Regions from separate parts of the Polaromonas potterensis genome, predicted to be linked through region 2. Evidence: predicted binding sites of a transcription regulator. Region 2 holds the regulator's gene; the other holds the start of a gene.
The links. The regulator sigma-54, encoded in region 2, starts transcription at its own class of promoters, with help from an activator protein. The targets are predictions, from matches to a motif close to TGGCANGNAANCTGCTTT.

Region 1 (3,384 bases), on a different contig from region 2:
GTCATTGCGGGCTTGACCCGCCATCCAGGCCACATGGCTGGCGCTGGCTTCAAGGCGACAGGGATGCCCCCGGACCAGGTCCAGGGCAGGCGCCTCGCGTCCGGCATGAGAAACCAGCTCAGGACGAACGGCGCCATGGAGCGGTAGGGCTCTAAGAGCCTGTTTACGATCTAAAGGGGGTCGCGGTAGTTCCTGCGAGGCCGGCAATGTTTTCAAACTGCACCTTGCGATCAGGGTGCGCGCCCATGGACTTTTTCTTGCAGACTTTGCGCTGGCCCACATGGTTCTTCTTGAGCAATTTGCGCACCACGTGCCGACTCGCCGGTGTGCCCATCTCAGCCAATCGCCCGCTGATCTCACGCCTGGATAAGTGGGTCCACGAGACGCCTTCGCGCATCGGGTCGCCCGCTGCATCTTCAGCTCAATGTCTTTTGTATAACCCGTCACTCTGCCAACCCGCGCTTTTTTCAACGCTTTCGCTCATTCCACGTCGCTCAAAAAATTCGCGTTCCGGGACGTTGTTTTTTGACAAATCCTAACTGCTGGGTCAGGGGTTGAACGCCATGCGTAACAAAGCCGGAAGATGCGCTATGCATGTTCCGGCTTATCAGGGCTACGTTGCAACTGGGCCGCCTTACCGGCCAGTCAGCAATAGTGCTTGGGACTAATGCAGTTTGCGCCGACGGCTGGCAAACCAGCCTGCCGCCAAGGCGATACCGAGTAGCGCGAGGATGCTTGGCTCAGGGATTTGTTGCGTCAAACGCTGGGTAGAAATCGTGAAGCCGAATGCCAGGGTATTTGATTGATTTTCCACCGTGGTGAAGCCAAAGCAACCGTTAGCTGCACCTGCTGCCGCGCAAGCAGCATTCGGCAAGGTTCCCAACAAACCACCCGAGGTCGGAAAGATGTTGAGGAAATAAGTGTTGCCGTCAAAGTTAAGGATTTGGTTCAGGAAACCTGTTTGCTGTACAAAGATGTCATTGCAGGGCGTGGGGCTGGTCACGACAGCGCAGGGCGTGGAATTCGGCGTTTCCGAGAACAGAATGTCGTAGTTGAGGGGTGTCAACGCGCCCGGAATGCCAGGAGTATTGGCGGGTAAGGCTGCGGATAGGTTCAAGGTTACCCGAAGTTCTGCGTTGGTGAGGGTGGTTCCTGTAATGGGGTTGTTGTTGTGGGTCAAGGTCACGCCGGCAGCGGTGGTTCCAGGAACTGGCGAGGTCCCGGTGATTTGCGTCTGGATAGCTCCAGCAGCAGGGTCGGTAATCACCAGTGAAGATTGCCCTGAGCCGGTTGATGTACCCCAAATCAAGGTCTTGGAATTGGGGTTCGACACCCCAGCTGGCGCGAATGAATTCCATACACCTGACAAAGAGTAGTTCCAGTCGGTAACCAGAGGTCCCGCTTGCGCGGCCGTGAAACCGGCTAAGCCGATCACCAGCGGAGCCAGGACCTTGAGTGCGGAGTGTATTTTCATGATGAATCTCCATTTAAATTGTTCGGTTCAACTTGGAGGTTTCTTGCCCGCCAAGCCCTCCGCCAGATCAAAAGCATAAGCCGTACCATCTTTCTAAGAGTTGAGAAACTCTATATAAATCAATGATCTTTCATGTCCACCTCACTTACTTGAGATCTTGACTGTCAGGAAATCCGACAGCGCAAGGCTTTCTTTCAGGTTCAGCTGCGGAGAGTCTTATGTCCGTTCTTTTCGATCCCTGACTCCTTGAAAATGTCATGCTTGCCAAGGGTGCGGCCTCCTGCACATCACACTTGTCGGGCGCATTCGGTTTGCTGTCGCTCTGGCGCGATGAAGCAGGGCAAGCGCATCACATGGTCAGCGGATACACGGTCTGTATGACGTGGCACGCAAGGAGGGATGAGGGATATATGCACCTCCACACCAGCGTGGACACCAGCGCTGCGACGCCATCGCGCACTGGTGGACGCAACATGGCAGGCGTCAATACCCCGACGCCCGTCGTGTCTTGCTGCTATGCGATGGAGTAGGCTCACGCCTCCAATCGGCATGTGTTCAAGGAAGCGCTGCAGCAACTGGCCCAGCGCGGCTGGGGCTTGAAATCCGCGTAGCGCACTACCCGCCGTACGACTCAAAACACAACCCGATCGAACATCGCTTGTTTGCCCCTGTGACGCGGGCCTGCCAAGGGGGTGTCTTCCATACCTTCGACATCGCCAAAAAATTCATGGCGAAGACGAAAACCAGCACCGGATCAAAGGTGTCTGTGGCTGTCTTGGATGGGGTTTACGCAGCAGGCAAAAAGTGCGCCGCAGACTTCCTCGCAACCATGCGCATCACCTTCGACGAACACCTGCCGCAATGGAGCTACCGCGCCACACCACTAGACCGCTGATTCGGGGAAGTTATTGCTTGCCAAAGCCTAAGCCAAGAAGGCCGTCTGAATCAGTGCCGCTTCGCGGGTGAATGCGTGGCCCTGCATTTTTTGCAGCAGTTCCTGTCTGTCCATCAGCACAAAACGTTCGACTTCGCCGTCCTGGTTTTGCGGCATCAGCCGGTCCGGCATGGTGCAGCGGTACCAGGCTATATGTTCGATGACATAACCCGCCCCGTGGCCGTCGGTGCAGGGGCAACAAACATCGAGCTGGCCGCCGTGCCTGAGATTTTTCAAGTCCCCCAGTTGCAGGCCGGCTTCTTCCCAGGTCTCGCGTTCCAGCGCGCTGGCCAGGGTGTCGGCGCCGCTGACCATGCCGCCCATCAAGGTGTCCCAGAGGCCGGGGTCGTTGGCCTTGCTCCAGGCGCGCTGCTGCACCCAGAAGCGACCGTCTTCCGCTTGAGCGACCAGGTGCACCGCCTGGGTGGCGATGCCCAGCACCCGCACCACGGCGCGCTCCACACTGCCGACACGATGGCCTTGCGCATCCATCACCGCCAGTTGTTCGTCACGCCAGGCATGGGCCAGGCCGGCTTCGCGCAAGGCCTCTGCCAGCGCCTGCAGGCTGGCCGTGACCTCGCCCTGCAGTTGCCAGACGGCGCCTTCCGGTCGCTCCACTTTTGATAGCTGCTTACGCCCGTCGGACAAGGGCAGAAGCACGATTTGGCTTAAGAAATCAGGTTCCACCGAGCCAATGACGGCATCCCCCGCCAGCAGCGGCAAACGCCGCCGCTGCGGCGCCTGGCTGGCGCTGGCACGCAAAGCCGCCAGCCAGTGCGGATCAACATCGTCCATCACCGCTCATCCCCGTTTACAGGGTCAGGATGGTGCAGCCGGTGGTCTGGCGCGCTTCCAGCGAGCGGTGGGCCTCTTGCACCTGGGCCAGCGGAAAACGCTGGTCGATGCGGATCTTGACCTGGCCGCTGCTGACCATGGCAAACAAATCGTCGGCCATGGCCTGCGTGGTTTCGCGGCT
Region 2 (3,384 bases):
CGGAGCCGCAGCACGGGTCGTACAGCGGCACGCCCTGTTTGCAAAGCCCCTCCTCGCCGCTCCAGCCGCTGGCAGCCAGCATGGCGGCGGCCAGGGTTTCCTTCAGCGGGGCATCGCCCTTGTCTTCGCGCCAGCCGCGTTTGAACAGCGGCTCGCCCGAGGTGTCGATGTAGAGGGTCACGGTGTCTATGGTCAGGTGCACGTACACACGCACATCGGGCCAGCGGGTGTCGACATCGGGGCGCACATCGTATTTGTCGCGGAAGCGGTCGGCGATGGCGTCCTTGATCTTGAGCGCGGCAAAGTTCAGGCTGGTCAACGGGCTGTGTTGCGCCGTGACCTCGATCTTGAAGGTCTGTTTGGGCGTGAACCAGATTTCCCAGGCCACGGCGGCGGCGGCGTTGTAGAGGTCTTGTTCGCTGCGGTACTGGTTGTGCTGCAGCTCGATCAGCACACGCTGGCTCAGACGGCTGTGCAGGTTGAGCTGCAGCGCGTCGCGCCAGGAGCCGGCCACCTGCACGCCGGCGCGCCAGGCCTTGCCCTGGGTGCCGGTGATACGTTTGACCTCGGCGGCCAGCAGTTCCTCGACACCTGCGGCGCAAGGTAAAAATAGTTGAAGTTGGTTCATATGTGGGGCCTCTAGGGATTTCTAGAAATTCGGTTATCGGGATGCAGGGCAAGGCGTGCGGCGCGCAGGACACCGGAATGCACTTCGGTGCATGAGGATTCCGAGCACCGCGCAACGCGGCCAAGCGCCCGAGAACCGGATTTATAGAAATCCCCCGTTATAGGGATTTTCGCAGGTTCGCCGGTGCGATGCGCAAAGCCTCGCGGTACTTGGCCACGGTGCGGCGTGCGCATTCGATGCCCTGCTCCTTGAGCATTTCGGAAATCTGGTTGTCGCTGAGCGGTTTGGTCAGGCTCTCTGAGGCGACAAACTGCTTGATCAGCGCCCGCACCGCCGTGCTGGAGGCATTGCCGCCGGTTTCCGTGCCCAGCGCCGAACCAAAAAAATACTTCAGCTCGAAGGTGCCAAACGGCGTGTTCATGTATTTGGCCGTGGTCACGCGCGAGATGGTGGACTCGTGCAGGCCCAACTCGTCGGCGATTTCGCGCAACACCAGCGGACGCATGGCGAGTTCGCCATGGGTGAAGAAGTTTTTCTGCCGCTCGACAATCGCGCTGCTGACCCGCAGGATGGTGTCAAAACGCTGCTGGATGTTTTTGATGAACCAGCGCGCCTCCTGCAGGCGCTGCTGCAGGGCCTGGCCGTTCTGGCCCCGGTTCTGCTTGAGCGCATTGGCATAAATGTCGTGCACCCGCAGGCGCGGCATCACGTCGCTGTTGAGCGAAACCTTGAAGCCGCGGCCGGACTTGACCACGATCACATCGGGCACGATGAGGTTGCGCTCGACGTTGACAAAACGCCGGCCCGGCTTGGGGTCCAGCCGGCCTATCAGTGCAATCGCGGCCTTGATCACGGTGTCGGGAAAACCGCACAGCTGCGACAGACGCTTGACGTCGCGTCGAGCCAGCAACTCCATGGGTTGCTGGCACATGGCGATGGCGGCGCGGGTTTCGTCGGAGTTTTTGCACTCCAGCAGTTGCAGGCCCAGGCACTCGGCCAGGTTGCGCGCGCCCACGCCGGCCGGCTCCATGTGTTGCAACAGCTTCAGGGCCACGGTGAACTCGTGCACCATCGCTTCGACTTGTTCCAGGTCGTCCCCGGCCAGACCCGCGGCCAACTCGGCCAGGCTGTCTTCCAGGTACCCGTCGTCGTTGAGCGATTCGATAAGAAAATGCAGCGCCGCCCGGCCTTCGGGCATCAGGCGCAGGGACAGCGCCTGGCGGTGTAAATGGTCTTGCAGCGATTCATGGCTGCGCGCCAGATCGGCGGCATCGACCTCGCTGTCGTCGTTGTTGTTTTTGCGCGGCGCGGCGTCGCCGCCCCACTCGTTGTCGTCGGGCGCGGTGTCGACACTGCCGTCGCCGTCCCAGCTTTCCTCAAGTTTGGCCTCGCTGCTGGGTTCAGCCTCATTTTGGCTTGTAGCCCCCGCGCCATCTGCGCTGACAGCTATGGAATCCGTAGCAGATTCAAACTCACGGGTTTCCTGGCTGACCGGCGTGTCGGCCTGGACCAGGCCAAAGTCTTCGCGCGGCGCGGCTTCTTCGGAGACTTCAAGAAAAGGATTTTCGTCGAGCATCTGCTCGACTTCCTGGCTCAGCTCCAGGGTAGACAGTTGCAGCAGGCGAATCGATTGCTGCAACTGGGGCGTCAGCGCCAGATGCTGCGAAACGCGTAGGGACAGGCCTTGTTTCACGACATCCCTAAGTGCGCGACAAAGCGGGTTGGGATGTATGAACCAAGCGGGGGCCGCGCAACCGGCTTTGCCGGGGCGCAGGCGCCGCCCCCTGCAGGGGGGAGGGAGCTACACGCAGTGAGCGACAAAGGGGGGGAGCCAAAGTGATCACATCTTGAAATGTTCGCCCAGGTAAACCCGGCGCACATCGGCATTGTTCACAATTTCAGAAGGGGTGCCCGTGGCCAGCACGTGGCCATCACTGATGATGCAGGCATGGTCGCAAATGCCCAGGGTTTCACGCACGTTGTGGTCGGTGATCAACACGCCGATGCCGCGGGACTTCAGGAAACCGATGATGCGCTGGATCTCGATCACGGCAATCGGATCGATACCGGCAAAAGGTTCGTCCAGCAAGATAAAACGCGGCTGCGTGGCCAGCGCCCGGGCGATCTCGACACGGCGCCGCTCGCCGCCCGACAGGGCAGGCGCGGGTGAATCACGCAGGTGGTCGACGCGCAAATCCTGCAGCAAGGCGTCCAGGCGTTCGTTGATGGCCTTGGCGCTCAGCGGCTTGCCGGCTTCGTCGGCCTGCAGCTCCAGCACGGCGCGCACATTCTGCTCGACCGTGAGTTTTCGGAAAATCGAGGCTTCCTGCGGCAGATAACTCAGGCCCAGGCGCGAACGCTTGTGGATGGGCATGTGTTCGATGGACTCGCCGTCGATGGTGATCTCGCCGGCGTCGGCGCGCACCAGCCCCACGATCATGTAAAACGACGTTGTTTTGCCGGCGCCGTTGGGGCCTAACAGACCCACAACTTCGCCTTTTTGCACCGTCAGCGAAACATCCCGCACCACCTTGCGGCTGCCGTAGGACTTTTGCAGGCCGGTGGCCACCAGGCGGCTGATGGGCGCGGTTTCCGGAGACACATTCATGGCGTCGGTGTTATTTTTTGTCATTGCCCAGCGTGGTACTGGGCCGCAGAACAGGCGCCGACCCGGAGGGCGCCGCCGGGGCGCCGGGGGCGCCCGCTGCGGGGGCCTGGTTGCGCGGCGCCAGCAGGGCGCGAATCCGGCCCGAGGG

Region 1: a site for sigma-54 is predicted at 1,545-1,562, ahead of R6254_RS06860 (THxN family PEP-CTERM protein). Genes of this name have one in related genera too.

What each region holds. Positions count from the first base shown of each region.
Region 1 covers NZ_JAWQLX010000003.1:164,241-167,624, forward strand. Annotated here, with positions in the region: partial or broken gene R6254_RS21940 (ISAzo13-like element transposase-related protein) at 164-403, opposite strand; gene R6254_RS06860 (THxN family PEP-CTERM protein) at 665-1,474, opposite strand; gene R6254_RS06865 (ISAzo13-like element transposase-related protein) at 1,926-2,369, shown strand; gene R6254_RS06870 (NUDIX domain-containing protein) at 2,397-3,203, opposite strand; gene R6254_RS06875 (quinone oxidoreductase family protein) at 3,220-3,384, opposite strand, start outside.
Region 2 covers NZ_JAWQLX010000001.1:586,743-590,126, reverse strand. Annotated here, with positions in the region: gene R6254_RS02820 (THUMP domain-containing class I SAM-dependent RNA methyltransferase) at 1-628, opposite strand, end outside; gene R6254_RS02815 (RNA polymerase factor sigma-54) at 786-2,321, opposite strand; gene lptB (LPS export ABC transporter ATP-binding protein) at 2,469-3,236, opposite strand; gene lptA (lipopolysaccharide transport periplasmic protein LptA) at 3,247-3,384, opposite strand, start outside.